Regions from separate parts of the Allorhizobium sp. DMC15 genome, predicted to be linked through region 1. Evidence: riboswitches for the same ligand, from Rfam matches in the RefSeq annotation. Region 1 holds a riboswitch; the other holds the start of a gene.
The links. A riboswitch is a leader RNA that binds a small molecule or an ion and turns the genes downstream of it on or off. The one in region 1 is predicted to bind thiamine pyrophosphate.
Positions count from the first base shown of each region.

Region 2: linked by a shared signal. The riboswitch ahead of thiD (bifunctional hydroxymethylpyrimidine kinase/phosphomethylpyrimidine kinase) and the one ahead of thiC (phosphomethylpyrimidine synthase ThiC) in region 1 are both predicted to bind thiamine pyrophosphate.

Region 1 is NZ_JBQUZB010000004.1:199,506-207,015, forward strand. Features, by position in the region: gene ffh (signal recognition particle protein) at 1-743, opposite strand, end outside; gene ACT53S_RS18620 (MBL fold metallo-hydrolase) at 1,051-2,136, shown strand; TPP riboswitch at 2,198-2,318, shown strand; gene thiC (phosphomethylpyrimidine synthase ThiC) at 2,409-4,247, shown strand; gene thiO (glycine oxidase ThiO) at 4,244-5,227, shown strand; gene thiS (sulfur carrier protein ThiS) at 5,224-5,421, shown strand; gene ACT53S_RS18640 (thiazole synthase) at 5,423-6,199, shown strand; gene ACT53S_RS18645 (thiamine phosphate synthase) at 6,196-6,801, shown strand; gene dapF (diaminopimelate epimerase) at 6,889-7,510, shown strand, end outside.
Region 2 is NZ_JBQUZB010000001.1:281,340-288,849, forward strand. Features, by position in the region: gene ACT53S_RS01405 (GNAT family N-acetyltransferase) at 1-38, opposite strand, end outside; gene dut (dUTP diphosphatase) at 49-525, opposite strand; gene ACT53S_RS01415 (peptide chain release factor 3) at 613-2,196, shown strand; gene ACT53S_RS01420 (HAD-IA family hydrolase) at 2,272-2,943, opposite strand; TPP riboswitch at 3,062-3,158, shown strand; gene thiD (bifunctional hydroxymethylpyrimidine kinase/phosphomethylpyrimidine kinase) at 3,211-4,035, shown strand; gene ACT53S_RS01430 (GFA family protein) at 4,042-4,437, opposite strand; gene ACT53S_RS01435 (pirin family protein) at 4,507-5,418, opposite strand; gene ACT53S_RS01440 (class II glutamine amidotransferase) at 5,664-6,488, shown strand; gene ACT53S_RS01445 (MmcQ/YjbR family DNA-binding protein) at 6,498-6,851, opposite strand; gene coaBC (bifunctional phosphopantothenoylcysteine decarboxylase/phosphopantothenate--cysteine ligase CoaBC) at 6,848-7,510, opposite strand, start outside.

The DNA.
Region 1 (7,510 bases):
GTCAAAACGAGGCCGGTGATTCCGACGCGTTCGTCGAAATTGCGCGCGAGATTGACCGCGTCCTGGCCGGTCAGCGAGTCGGCGACGAGCAGGATTTCATGCGGCTTGGCGCGAGACTTGATCTCGGCCATCTCGATCATCAGAGGCTCGTCGATATGCGTGCGGCCGGCGGTGTCGAGGATCACCACGTCATGGCCGCCGAGCTTGGCCGCCTGCACAGCACGCGATGCAATATCGGTGGGCGATTGGCCGGCGATGATCGGCAGGGTATCGATGCCGGTCTGCACGCCGAGCTGGCGAAGCTGTTCCTGGGCAGCCGGTCGACGCGTGTCGAGCGAGGCCATCAGGACCTTCTTCTTCTCGCGATCGGTCAGGCGCTTGGCGATCTTGCCGGTGGTGGTCGTCTTACCCGATCCCTGCAGACCGACCATCATGATGACGACGGGGGCTGCGGCATTGAGGTCGATGGAAACCCCTTCCGTGCCAAGCATCTCCACCAGCTCGTCATGGACGATCTTGACGACCATCTGCCCGGGCTTGATCGACTTCAGAACCGCCGCACCGACGGCCTTTTCGCGGACCTTGTCGGTGAAGGCGCGGACCACTTCCAGCGCCACGTCGGCTTCCAGAAGGGCACGACGGACCTCGCGCAGAGCGGCCGAGACATCCGCCTCGGACAGTGCGCCACGGCCGGTCAGTCCATTCAGAATGGATCCAAGACGGTCCTGGAGGTTCTCAAACATCGGCTCTTCCTTGCATGGTTCGGGGAAACCCAAACCTCGGTCTTCTCTACGCGGAAAACAAGACGCAAAGCCAAAAAGCACCCGAGGGCGCAACGCGCTGTCGGGTGTTGACCTCCGGGATCTCTTTATACCTTCTCGGGTCCCGGTCGGCGGCTCGGAGTTCTCGTCTCTTCGCAGATTGCGGCGGATAAACAGGAAAACGCCCGGGAAGTCAAGCGAAGTCCCGATTTTCGGGGATTCCGCCACAGCCGGCGATCTGCCAGGAGCCTATTGCCGTAGAATTGACGAAACCACATATGGGTGAGCCATGAACAGACGCAGCTTTCTCAAATGGTCGGGCTTCGGCCTTGTTGCCGCAACGCTGGGAGGTCTCGGCATGCGCGAAGCGCAGGCGGGCAACCGCTATTATACCGGGCCCCTGTCGGATCATTTCGACGGCAAGGTGTTCTTCAACCCGGGCGGCGAAGAGCCTCGCGGCTTTACCGATCTCCTACGCTGGCAGTTCGAAGGCGGCAAGATCGCCTGGCCCAAGGCGGTGACAGCTGCGGATTTCGTCACGACCAAGCCTGAGCCGCGTGTCGAAGGAAGCCGGCTTGTCGTCACCATGGTCGGTCATGCGACCCTGCTCATCCAGACGGCAGGGCTGAACATCCTGACCGACCCGGTCTGGTCGGAACGCGCAAGCCCGGTCTCCTTTGCCGGGCCGAAGCGCAACAATCCGCCGGGTGTCGATTTCGATGATCTGCCGAAGATCGACATCGTCATCGTGACGCACAACCACTACGACCATCTCGACATCGCCACGCTGAAACGCCTTGTCGAACGGGACAAGCCACGGATCGTGACCCCGCTCGGCAATGACACCATCATCCGCGACGACGTACCTGAGATCGTGGCTAATGTGATGGACTGGGGTGATCGCCTAGAAGTCAACAACGGTGTCGTCATCCATTGCGAGCCCTGCCATCACTGGTCGGCGCGCGGCATGGGCGACCGGCGCATGGCGCTCTGGGCCGCCTTTGTCATCGAAACTCCAGGCGGGAAGATCTACCATATCGGTGACACCGGCTATGCCGAGGGCAAGCATTACCGCGAAATCAGGGCGAAACATGGTGACATCCGGGTCGCCATCATGCCGATCGGCGCCTATGAGCCGCGCTGGTTCATGAAGGCGCAGCATCAGAACCCGGAAGAAGCGATCGCAGGGTTCCGCTTGAGCGGTGCAGCCTTCGGCATCGGCCACCATTTCGGCACCTTCCAGCTGACCAATGAAGGCATCGACGATCCGCCGAAGGCGCTTGTGACGGCCATGTCTGCGGCCGGTATCGGCAATGAGCGTTTCAAGGGCCTGCGACCCGGCCAGCAGTTCGAGGTGCCTCTCACAAACGCTTGAGGGGCAAGACCCAAGAGACACGAGCCGCGTTGACACGGCTCTCCCTTTTGACCACACTTCACGCATTCACCAGGGGTGTCCCGACAAGGGGCTGAGATATCGCTACGCCGAACAGGCAGCGCGGTGACCCGTTGAACCTGATCCAGTTCATACTGGCGTAGGGACGGTGCGAGCGCTGCAAAACGACGATTCGAAACCCGAATCCCGTGGCGTCTTTCCATCATTCCGGCTGACATGACTGGGTCTCCAACCTGAACACTTGGAGCTCCATGATGAACATTGCCCCTAACTTCCCAAAGCCCGACGTCACCACCGGGCCGCTTCCCGCTTCGACCAAGATCTTCCTGGCAGGCGGCATGCACCCGGACATCCGCGTGCCCCTGCGCCAGATCGCGCTGCATCCGACCTCCGGCGAACCGCCTGTGAATGTCTATGACGCTTCGGGTGCCTATACCGACCCACAGGCGACCATCGCCATCGATCAGGGACTTGCCCGGCACCGGACAGCCTGGGTTAGGGCACGCGGCGATGTCGAGGCCTATGACGGCCGTGCCGTGAAGCCCGAGGACAACGGCTTCGTCTCTGCCGAGAAAATGACGCCTGTGTTTCCCGTGAATCATCGCCCGCTGCGCGCAACGGGCGGCAAGGCGGTGACGCAGCTTGCCTATGCCCGCGCCGGAATCATCACGCCGGAAATGGAATATGTAGCGATCCGCGAAAACCTCGGCCGCAAAGCCGCGAAGGAAGCGCTCGTCCGTGACGGCGAAAGCTTTGGCGCCGCAATCCCGGATCACGTCACGCCGGAATTCGTCCGCCAGGAGATCGCCTCCGGCCGGGCGATCATCCCGGCCAACATCAACCACCCGGAACTGGAGCCGATGATCATCGGCCGGAATTTCCTGGTGAAGATCAACGCCAATATCGGCAACTCGGCTGTCACCTCTTCCATGGCCGAGGAAGTCGAGAAGATGGTCTGGGCGATCCGCTGGGGCGCCGACACGGTCATGGATCTCTCGACCGGCCGCAACATTCACAACATCCGCGACTGGATCATCCGCAATTCGCCCGTGCCGATCGGCACCGTTCCGCTTTACCAGGCGCTGGAAAAGGTCGGCGGTATCGCCGAGGACCTGACCTGGGAGGTCTATCGCGACACGCTGATCGAGCAGGCCGAGCAGGGCGTCGACTACTTCACCATCCATGCCGGCGTCCGGCTGCATTACATCCCGCTCACAGTCAACCGCGTCACCGGCATCGTTTCGCGCGGCGGTTCGATCATGGCCAAGTGGTGCCTGCATCATCACAAGGAGAGCTTCCTCTACGAGCATTTCGAAGAGATCTGCGACATCTGCCGCGCCTACGACGTCTCCTTCTCGCTGGGCGATGGACTGCGCCCCGGCTCGATTGCCGATGCCAATGATGCCGCCCAGTTTGCCGAACTGGAGACGCTGGGTGAGCTGACGCAGATCGCTTGGGGCAAGGATTGCCAGGTGATGATCGAGGGACCCGGCCATGTTCCCATGCACAAGATCAAGGAGAACATGGACAAGCAGCTGAAGACCTGCGGCGAGGCCCCCTTCTATACGCTGGGGCCGCTGACGACGGATATTGCACCCGGCTACGACCACATCACCTCCGGCATTGGTGCCGCGATGATCGGCTGGTTCGGCACGGCCATGCTCTGCTATGTCACGCCGAAGGAGCATCTGGGACTGCCCGACCGCGACGACGTAAAAACCGGTGTCATCACCTACAAGATCGCGGCCCATGCTGCCGATCTCGCCAAGGGGCACCCGGCGGCGCAGCTGCGCGACGATGCACTCAGCCGTGCCCGTTTCGAGTTCCGCTGGGAAGACCAGTTCAACCTGTCGCTCGACCCGGAGACGGCGCGCTCGATGCATGACGAGACCCTGCCGAAGGAGGCGCACAAGGTCGCGCATTTCTGCTCGATGTGCGGGCCGAAATTCTGCTCGATGCGCATCTCGCATGACATCCGAGCAGAGGCCCAGAAGGAGGGGCTGACCGCCATGGCGGAGAAATACCGGGCCGGCGGCGATCTCTACATGACGGCGGACGAGGTCGCGGCGCTCGAAACGGGAGAGCGGCCATGACCGTTCTCGTGAAGGGCGCCGGTGTCGCGGGGCTCGCGACGGCGCTGGAACTGGCACGTAGAGGTATCCCTGTCGAGGTGGTGGAGCGCCGGGCCGATATCGGGCTTGGCGCCTCCCATCGGGCGGGCGGCATGCTCGCCCCCTATTGCGAGCGGGAGGCGGCGGAAGAGATCGTGCTGACATCAGGCCTTTCCGCTGTTGACTGGTGGAACGAGGCCGTGCCAGGTCTCGTCCAACGCCGAGGCACGCTCGTGCTGGCCAATCCCCGCGATCTCGCCGACCTCAAACGCTTTGCGACCCGCACGCGCGGCCATCGCTGGCTGGGCGAGGACGAGATCGTAGAGCTCGAGCCGGATCTCGCTGAGCGCTTCAGCAACGGCCTCTTCTTTTCAGAGGAGGCTCATCTCGATCCCAGCAAGGCTCTCCGGGGTCTGTATCAGGCGGCGCGGCAGCTCGGTGTCTCCTTCCGCTTCGGGGAGGAGGCCGGTGATGCGGCAGACTATGCGAGCGTCGTGGATTGCCGGGGACCACAGGCGATCGGAGAGATCGACGGATTGCGCGGCGTACGCGGGGAGATGCTCTATCTGGAGACGGGTGACGTCACGCTCTCGCGTCCCGTGCGCCTCCTGCATCCCCGCCACCCCCTCTACATCGTGCCGCGCGGCAACGGGCTGTTCATGCTGGGCGCGACCATGATCGAGGCTGAGGATGACGGGCCGATCACGGCGCGTTCGATGATGGAGTTGCTCAACACCGCCTATGCGCTGCACCCGGCCTTTGCCGAGGCGCGCATCGTGGAAACCGGCACCGGCATCCGCCCGGCCTTCCCGGACAATGTGCCCCGCCTCATCGAAACCTCCGAAGGCCTGGCGGTCGCCGGCATGCACCGCCACGGCTTTCTGCTAGCCCCGGCACTGGCACGAGAGGCGGCGGACAGGCTCACGACCACACACGCATCTGAGAGAAGGAGGAGCGCATGAAGCTCACCGTCAACGGAGAAGCCCTGGAGCTTGATGCAGGCAGTCTCGCCGATCTGCTCTTGAAGCTAGACTACGAGGGCGACTGGCTGGCAACCGCCGTCAATGGCGACCTGGTCCATCGCCAGGAACGGTCGTCGCATGCGTTGAAGGAGGGCGACCGGATCGAGATCCTTTCGCCCATGCAGGGAGGTTGAGATGACACTCGAACTCTACGGCAAGACCGTCTCCTCACGCCTCCTGCTCGGCACCGCGCGCTACCCCTCGCCGGCGATCCTGGCGGAGGCCGTGCGGCGATCGAAAACCGAGATCGTCACCGTTTCGCTGCGCCGGGAGACAGCAGGCGGCAAGGCGGGTGGCGCTTTCTTCCAGCTGATCCGCGATCTTGGCGTCCATGTCCTGCCCAACACCGCCGGCTGCCACAGCGCCCGCGAGGCGGTGCTGACGGCAAAGATGGCGCGGGAGGTCTTCGGCACCAGCTGGATCAAGCTTGAGGTCATCGGCCATCACGACACGCTGCAGCCCGACGTTTTCGAACTCGTGGAAGCGGCGAAGATCCTCGGTTCCGAGGGCTTCGAGGTTTTCCCCTATACCACGGACGATCTGGTGGTCGGGGAGAAGCTGCTCGCCGCCGGCTGTCGCGTGCTGATGCCTTGGTGCGCGCCGATCGGCAGCGCCATGGGGGCGCAGAATCTGCCGGCACTCAGATCCATGCGGGCAGAGTTCCCCGACGTGCCGCTGATCGTCGATGCCGGTATCGGTCGTCCGTCCCATGCGACTGAAGTGATGGAGCTCGGCTATGACGCCGTGCTGCTCAACACCGCCGTTGCCTCGGCCGGCGATCCGCCTGATATGGCCGAGGCTTTTGCCAAGGCGATCGAGGCAGGACATGCTGCGCATCACGCTGGCATGCTGGGGCCGCGCGACATGGCGGTACCGTCAACACCCGTCATCGGAAAGGGGGTCTTCGCATGAAGCTCGATCCCTTCTACCTGATCGTCGACAGTGCCGACTGGATCGAGCGGCTGGTGCCGCTAGGCGTCAAGCTGGTGCAGTTGCGGATGAAGGACGCCGAGGAAAGCGTGCTTCGCCAGCACATCCGCCGCGCCAAGCAATGCTGTGCCGACCACGGCTGCCAACTCATCGTCAACGACTTCTGGCAGATCGCCATCGACGAGGCCTGCGACTTCGTCCATCTCGGCCAGGAGGATCTGGCAACGGCCGATCTCGCAGCGATCCGCAGCGCGGGCCTGAAGCTTGGCCTCTCGACCCATGAGGAGGCCGAACTCGAAACGGCGCTGGCCGCCGAGCCTGACTATGTCGCCCTCGGCCCCGTCTATCCGACGATCCTGAAGAAGATGCCCTGGGCGCCGCAGGGTCTGGAACGGCTAACGGTGTGGAAGGAAAAGATCGCTCCCGTGCCCCTGGTTGCGATCGGCGGACTTCGTCCCGACCGGCTGCCCGGCGTCTTCTCAGCAGGGGCAGACAGTGCGGCCGTCGTCACCGACATCACCTTGCATGCCGAACCCGAGGCGCGAACCCGGGAATGGCTTGAGGTAACCGCGCGTTGGCGTTGACCATGCATGTGCGGTTTTGGCCGCTCTACTGGTAATTCGGCTGCTTTTCCGCCATATAGGCTGAAAACGCAGCTTTCTGGAGTGACGATGTCGGATCGGGTCGAATTCGCGAGGATGAACGGGCTTGGCAACAAGATCCTGGTCGTCGACATGCGCGGTCGCACCGACCGGGTGACGCCGGCTGCCGCAATTGCGCTCGCTGCGGACCCGGCGACCGCCTTCGACCAGATCATGGCGATCCATGATCCCAAGCTCGACGGCACCGACGCCTATATCGACATCCTGAATTGCGACGGCTCGAAGGCCCAGGCCTGCGGCAATGGCACGCGCTGCGTGGTGCAGGCCCTTGCCAGCGAAACCGGCCGCAAGAGCTTCACCTTCCAGACCATTGCCGGCATCCTGAACGCCGTCGAACATGCGGATGGGACGATCTCGGTCGACATGGGCAAGCCGGTCTTTGCCTGGGACAAGATCCCGCTCTCGGAAGAATTTCACGACACGAGCCGCATCGAGCTGCAGATCGGCCCGATCGACGCACCGATCCTGCATTCGCCCTCGGCCATGTCGATGGGCAATCCCCATGCCGTCTTCTGGGTCGATCGCGATCCGATGACCTATGATCTGGAACGCTTTGGTCCGCTCCTGGAAAACCATCCGATCTTCCCGGAGAAGGCCAATATCACGCTCGCCCAAGTCACCTCGAAGACAT
Region 2 (7,510 bases), on a different contig from region 1:
CCAAAATAGTCCTGCCGCAGTGTCAGCCGTTCGATCATCCCGGAGCACTCACACCCCCGTAGACCCGAACCCGCCGGCGCCACGCGCCGTGTCGGATGTCTCGCTCACCTCGGCCACGCGCGCCTGCGTCACCGGCGCAATCACCATCTGGGCGATCCGCATGCCGCGCTCGATCACGAATTCTTCGTCGCCGAGATTGATCAAGAGCACCTTCACTTCGCCGCGATAATCGCTGTCGATCGTGCCGGGGGTGTTGAGGCAGGTGATCCCGTTCTTGAAAGCAAGGCCGGAGCGCGGCCGGATCTGCGCCTCGAAGCCGTGGGGGATCTCGAAGATGAAGCCGGTCGGGATCAAAGCGCGCTTTCCCGGCGCCAACGTCGTCGGCTCATCCTCGGCAACGGCCGCCCTCAGATCCATGCCCGCAGCACCTCTCGTTTCGTAAGCCGGCAGATCGATCCCCTCGCCATGGGAGAGACGCTTCAGATTGAGCATGGGACCAAGGACATCGGAGCGAACGGCGGACATGGGCGAGGTTCCTTTGTTTCTCGCGCTCAATTGCATATTGGCTGTCGAAACGCTAGATAACCGCCGACCAAAAGGAATTCCTGAGACATGGCTGAAACGCTCGCAGAGGCGGTCTCCCGCCGCCGCACCTTTGCTATTATCGCCCACCCGGACGCCGGCAAGACGACGCTCACCGAAAAGCTGCTGCTGTTCGGCGGTGCGATCCAGCTCGCCGGTGAAGTAAAGGCCAAGAAGGATCGCATCCAGACCCGGTCGGACTGGATGAAGATCGAGCGCGAGCGCGGCATTTCGGTCGTCACCTCGGTGATGACCTTCGAATATGAAGGCAATGTCTTCAACATTCTCGACACGCCCGGTCACGAAGACTTCGCCGACGACACCTACCGCACACTCACGGCCGTGGATGCCGCCGTCATGGTCATCGACGCCGCCAAGGGTATCGAGCCGCGCACGCTGAAGCTGTTCGAAGTCTGCCGCATGCGCGACATCCCGATCATCACCTTCGTCAACAAGATGGACCGCGAAAGCCGGGATATCTTCGAGATCCTGGATGAGGTCGAAGAGAAGCTCGCGCTCGACACGGCCCCGATCACCTGGCCGGTCGGCCGCTCAAAGAGCTTCTGTGGCTCCTACAATCTGGCCAACAGCACCTTCCGGGGCAATGACACCCAGGCCGAGCCGACCAAGGTCAACGGCCCGCAGAGTGTTGCCGATCACCTGCCGGAAAATGAGCGTGCGGCTTTCGTCGATGAACTGGAGCTCGCCGTCGAGGCCTGCCGTCCCTTCGACCAGAAGGCTTTCCTGGAAGGCCACATGACGCCCGTATTCTTCGGCTCGGCTTTGCGGAATTTTGGCGTGCGCGATCTGATCAATGCGCTGGGTGCCTATGCGCCCCCGCCGCGCGACCAGGTGGCCGATGTCAGAACCGTGCATGCCTCGGAAGAAAAGATGACGGCCTTCGTCTTCAAGATCCAGGCGAACATGGACCCGAACCACCGCGACCGCATCGCTTTTGCCCGCATCTGCTCGGGCAAGCTGGAGCGCGGCATGAAGGCCAAGCTCGCCCGCACCGGCAAGCTGATGGGGCTGACGGCACCGCAATTCTTCTTCGCCTCGCAGCGCCAGCTGGCCGACACCGCCTTTGCCGGTGACGTGGTGGGCATCCCCAACCATGGCACGCTGCGCATCGGCGATACGCTGACCGAAGGCGAAAACCTCGTTTTCCAGGGCGTGCCGAACTTCTCGCCGGAAATCCTGCGCCGCGTGCGGCTGGAGGATGCGATGAAGGCGAAGAAGCTGAAGGAAGCTTTGCAGCAGATGGCGGAAGAAGGCGTCGTCCAGCTCTTCTCGCCGGAAGATGGCTCGCCGGCCATCGTCGGCGTCGTCGGTGCGCTGCAGCTCGACGTGTTGAAGGAACGCCTGTCGGCCGAATACACGCTGCCGGTCTCCTTCGAAATGTCGCGTTTCTCCGTCTGCCGCTGGATCTCGGCCGACAACAAGGATGATCTGGAAAAGTTCATGACCCAGCGACGCGGCGATATCTGCCGCGATCTGGACGGCGATCCCGTCTTCATGGCGCAGGACCAGTTCTCGCTGCGCTACGAGGCGGAGCGTTATCCGGCGATCAAAATGGTCGCGATCAAGGAATATCACGTCGCCAAGGCGGCGTGATCGCCTCACATGTCCGGCATGCGCTCCATGGGGCGCATGCCGCTCTGCGCTCGTGAGACCAGCCTCGCAGCGGCCTTAGCAGTAACGCAGCCGGATCAATCCTTCACCATCGACATCCACCGTCACGCCCTCATAGCCGTGCAGGCTCGGGTGGCGTGTTTCCAGCGGATGTGTATGGGTGGCCGTGATCACCATGACATCGGCGCCGGCCCCTTCGCCGGCCAGCACGCCCGCCATCACATCCTCGAACACCAGGCAATGGGTCGGATCGACGCCCAGTCGCTCTGCGCCCAGCCTGTAGCCGGCCGGATCCGGCTTGCCGATTTTGACGTCTTCCGCCGTGACGATCTTCAGCGGCTGCGGCAGCCCGGCGGCCGCGATCCGGGCGCGGGCAAGCGCCGAGGGCGCCGAGGTGACGATCGCCCAGCGCTCGGCCGGAAGCGCGTTCAGAAACTCGATCGCCCCGGCGATCGGCACGATCCCTTCGACATCCTCGATCTCGCCGCGCTCGATTTCCAGCGCTTCGGCGACGACGTCCACGCCCGGAAGGTTCAGCCCCCGGATCGTATCGATGCCGCGCTTGCCATGCATGGTCGGCAGGAAAGCCTCGACATCGAGCCCCATTTTCGCCGCCCAGCGGCCCCAGACCCGCTCGGCGGCGGCGATCGAGTTGAGCAGCGTTCCGTCCATGTCGAACAGGAAGCCGTGATAGGAGCGGGCGGGAAGAGGCGAGGGGGAAATGGTCAAGAGCGTACACCTGATGCTGGGGGAACGGGAGGCAGGTAACCAATTTGGCGACAAGCGGCAAATGAATTGATCAAAGACAAGTCGCGCCGGTGACAGGCAGACCGGTCTGAGATAGACAGGACGCAGACAGGGGCGTCCGGCGAAAGCCGGGCTGAGAAGCACCCTTTGAACCTGAACCAGATCATGCTGGCGGAGGGAGTCGTTCGGTCTATCCGGCAGTTGGCTGCCCGAGTCCGCCGCCGCTCCACCGTCGAAGGGAGCGCGCCGATGACCAATCCGATCCGCAACGTCCTGTCCATCGCCGGCTCCGATCCCTCCGGTGGTGCCGGCATCCAGGCCGATCTCAAAACCTTTGCCGCCCGGGGCTGTTATGGCATGGCCGTGATCACCGCGCTCACCGCCCAGAACACGCAAGGCGTCTCGGCGGTACGTCCCCTCGATCCGGATTTCGTTGCAGAACAGATCCGCATGGTCTTTGCCGATATCCGCGTCGATGCGGTGAAGATCGGCATGATCGCCAATGCCGGCATTGCGCGGGCCGTTGCAGAAGCCCTGAGCCCTCATCGCGGCATTCCCGTCGTGCTCGATCCGGTGATGATCGCCAAGGGTGGCGCCGCATTGCTCGATCCCGCGGCCGTTACAGTCCTCAAAGAAAGTCTGCTGCCACTCGCAACACTTGTAACCCCCAATCTGCCCGAGGCCGCAGCCCTGCTCGGAGATCCGGAAGCCTCCGACCGCCGCATCATGGAATCCCAGGCCGTGCGGCTGACGGCGCTTGGGGCGAAAGGCGTGCTGGTCAAGGGCGGGCATCTCGCCGGTCACGAAAGTCCCGATGTTCTGGTGGCGGAGGGGCAGGTGACCTGGTTCGAGGCATCCCGCATTGCCACGCCCAACACCCATGGCACCGGTTGCTCGCTGTCCAGCGCGCTCGCGGCGGAACTTGCCAAGGGGCTCGAACCGCAGGACGCGGTGCGTGCCGCAAAGGCATGGCTTAAAGAGGCTGTGCGCACCTCGGGTAGTTTGTCTGTCGGATCGGGCCATGGCCCGGTGCACCATTTCCACGCCCTGTGGTCGGTCGATTCGAGGAACTGAAAATTTTCAGCTGTCGGCGTGGCACTCGAGGTCGCGGATATCGAAGACGAAGGGCAGGGCGGAGCTCAGCCATGACTGGTGGTGAGGCTTGAGCTCCCGTCGCTGGTCAATGGTGCCGAGCCGGATACCGATGGCCCCGTCGGCGCTTTCGCGCCAGAGCGGCGAACCGCAGTTGCCGCAGAAGAACTGGTCGCTCGGCTTTCCGCTCTCACCGAATTTGCGGTAGCGCCGTGGTTCCCCGCAGACGAGGCCAAGACTGCCGGGGAGGGCTGCAGCCGTCACGCGATAGGCAGACCCGGTCAGGCGTTGGCAATCGGTACAATGACAGATCCCGATCCGCAGCGGATCGATCTCCGCGTCGTAGCGAACTTCGCCGCACTGGCATGATCCCGTCACCCGCATGGCATCCTCCGGGCAAAGAAAAGCCCGGCGCTGGAGGACGCCGGGCGAGATGAACTTGACTGCGGGAGGTTAATGATCGGCCTTGATGAAAGTTCCGTTCTGCAGCTCTTTCATCGCCTGCATCAGTTCTTCGCGGCTGTTCATGACGATCGGGCCATGCCAGGCGACCGGCTCCTTGATCGGCTTGCCGGTGACGAGAAGGAAGCGGATGCCCTTCTCGCCGGCCTGAACGGTGATCTCGTCACCGGTGTCGAAGACGACGAGCGTGCGATTGCCGGAGAGGTCGCGGATGTTGAGCTCCTCGCCCATATACTCCTTCTCCACCTTCACGCCGAAGGGTTTCGACGCATCGCGGAACGAGCCGGAGCCGGCGAAGATATAGGCAAAAGCTGAGCGGTAGGTATCGACGGGGAAGGTTTTGCGCTTGCCCGGCGGCACCGAGATGTCGAGATAGACGGGCTCTGCGGCAATGCCGTCGACAGGGCCGCTCTTGCCCCAGAAGTCACCACAGATGACCCGCACGGATGTGCCGTCGTCATCCACGACAACAGGAATGTCGGCCGACTTGATGTCCTGGTAGCGCGGCTTGGTCATCTTCAGCGAGGATGGCAGGTTCGCCCAGAGCTGGAAGCCATGCATGCGTCCGGCAAAATCGCCCTTCGGCATCTCCTGGTGCATGATGCCGCTACCGGCCGTCATCCATTGCAGGTCGCCGGCGCCCAGCATGCCCTGATTGCCCAGGCTGTCGCCATGTTCGACGGTGCCGGCCAGCACATAGGTGATCGTCTCGATGCCGCGATGCGGATGCCAGGGAAAGCCGCGGATGTAATCGCCCGGATCGTCGTTGCGGAAATCGTCCATCATCAGGAAGGGGTCGGTCATCGACGGATCGCCGAAGCCGAACACGCGGTGCAGCTTCACGCCGGCACCTTCCATGGTCGGAGTGGCGCGGCTCTCATGCTTGACGGGACGAATGGACATCGGGACTGGCTCCTCGGGCCGAAATGCGTTGATTGAGGCGCAATATAGCCGCTCTTCCCCGTGGCTGCAGCAGGGCCGGACGGAACGCAGTGTTCACATTTGCTCGTGCTGCACTGCAGAAAACAATTGCTGCCGCCGACAAATTTCTGTCATGAAAGTGGAGATGTTTGCGAATCGTTAGTTTATCAGGCGAACACTGGCGTCGGGCAGCCTTCGTGTCGGCGCCTTCCGGAGTTGTGAAACGCATGTGTCGTTGGGCAGCCTATCGCGGAGAAGCGATCTTCCTTGAGGAACTCGTCACCTCGCCTGCCCACTCGCTCATCGAACAGTCCCATTGTGCGACTCGCGCCAAGACCGCGACCAATGCCGACGGTTTCGGCATTGCCTGGTATGGGGACCGGCCGGAACCGGGTCGTTTCCGCGACGTCCTGCCGGCTTGGTCCGACTGCAATCTGAAAAGCCTCGCCCGCCAGATTCGCTCGCCGCTCTTCCTCGCCCATGTCCGTGCCGCCACCCACGGCTCGACCCGCCGCGACAACTGCCATCCCTTCGTGCATGACACCTGGTCCTTCATGCACAATGGCCAGATCGACCATTTCGACCGCATCCGCCGGCCGATGGAAGCCATGCTCGACGACGCGCATTTCAATGCCCGCGTCGGCACGACGGACAGCGAGCTGCTTTTCCTGCTCGCCCTGCAGTTCGGCCTCAGGGAGCGCCCGCTGGCAGCCATGAGCGAGGCGGTCGGCTTCGTCGAGCAGATCAGCCTGCATTTGACCGGCGCAGCCCGCGTCCGCATGACCGCAGCCTTTTCGGACGGCGACACGCTCTATGCCGTTCGCTATTCCACCGACGAATTCGCCCCGACGCTCTATGCTGCGCCCATGGGGCCGAAGGGCAGCTACTGCCTCGTGTCCGAACCGCTCAACGACGAAGCCGACACCTGGGTGGAAATTCCGCCTTCGAGTGCCGTCATCCTGAGCGCCAAGGGCCTGGAGGCCGCGGAGTTCAAGCCGGTATCGGCACGGATCGACATGCCACAGATCCGGTCGGTCGCGCTTGCCGGTTGATCTCCGGCCTCAGTCGTCGATCCCCAGTTCCCGCCGGAGCTTGCGTGTCAGGCTGCCAGCGACAGCTCGGTAGGATCGCTGCAGATATTCCGTAAGCTCGGCCTCTTGAAGCTCCGTATCCGGGGCGACGCTCACCCATTTCCGCTTGGCGAAATAGGGCGCCTGCGAGACGCCCTGCAAGGCGGTCAAAATCTCGAAGCTTTCCTCGCTGACTTTGAAGGCCAGGTGCCGGTCGTTGTCGGACAGCAGGCCAAAAACCTTGTCCCCGACTTTGCCGACCCGGCTATCCCACTGGTCGACTTGGCTGGTGGCCGGAAGGCTCTCGACAAAAGCGGTAAATCCGTCGCGGGTGAAGAGGCTCATGCCGAGGCACCCGACATTTGCGTGGCGATCCACAGCGCCAGTCGCTCGGCCACGTCCTCCTTCGACAGGTCCGGCCACGCTTCCACGCCGTCGCGCGTGATCAGCTGCACGCGGTTGCGGTCTCCGCCCATGATGCCGGTCTGTGGCGAAACGTCGTTGGCCACGATCAGATCCGCCCCCTTGCGTTCGAGCTTCGCCCGCCCGTTCTCTTCCACGTTCTGCGTTTCCGCCGCAAAGCCCACCACGAGGCGCGGCCGTTTCGCGTGATGGCCCACGGTCTTCAGGATGTCGGGGTTCTCGGTTAGCATCAATGGTGGCGGCGCTTCGCCCGGCTGCTTCTTGATTTTCTGTTCGGAACCTGAGGCCACGCGCCAGTCGGCAACGGCCGCGACCATCACGGCGATATCCGCCGGGAGATTGGCGATGACGGCATCGCGCATCTCCTCTGCCCGCTCCACATGCAGAACCTGCACACCGACCGGGTCGGCGATGGTCACCGGCCCGGATACCAGCGTTACCTCCGCGCCGAGCCGGGCGAGTGCTGCGGCAATGGCATGCCCCTGCTTCCCCGACGAACGGTTGGCGATGTAGCGCACCGGATCGATCGGCTCATGGGTCGGGCCTGATGTCACGACGGCCTTGAGGCCGGCGAGCGGCTT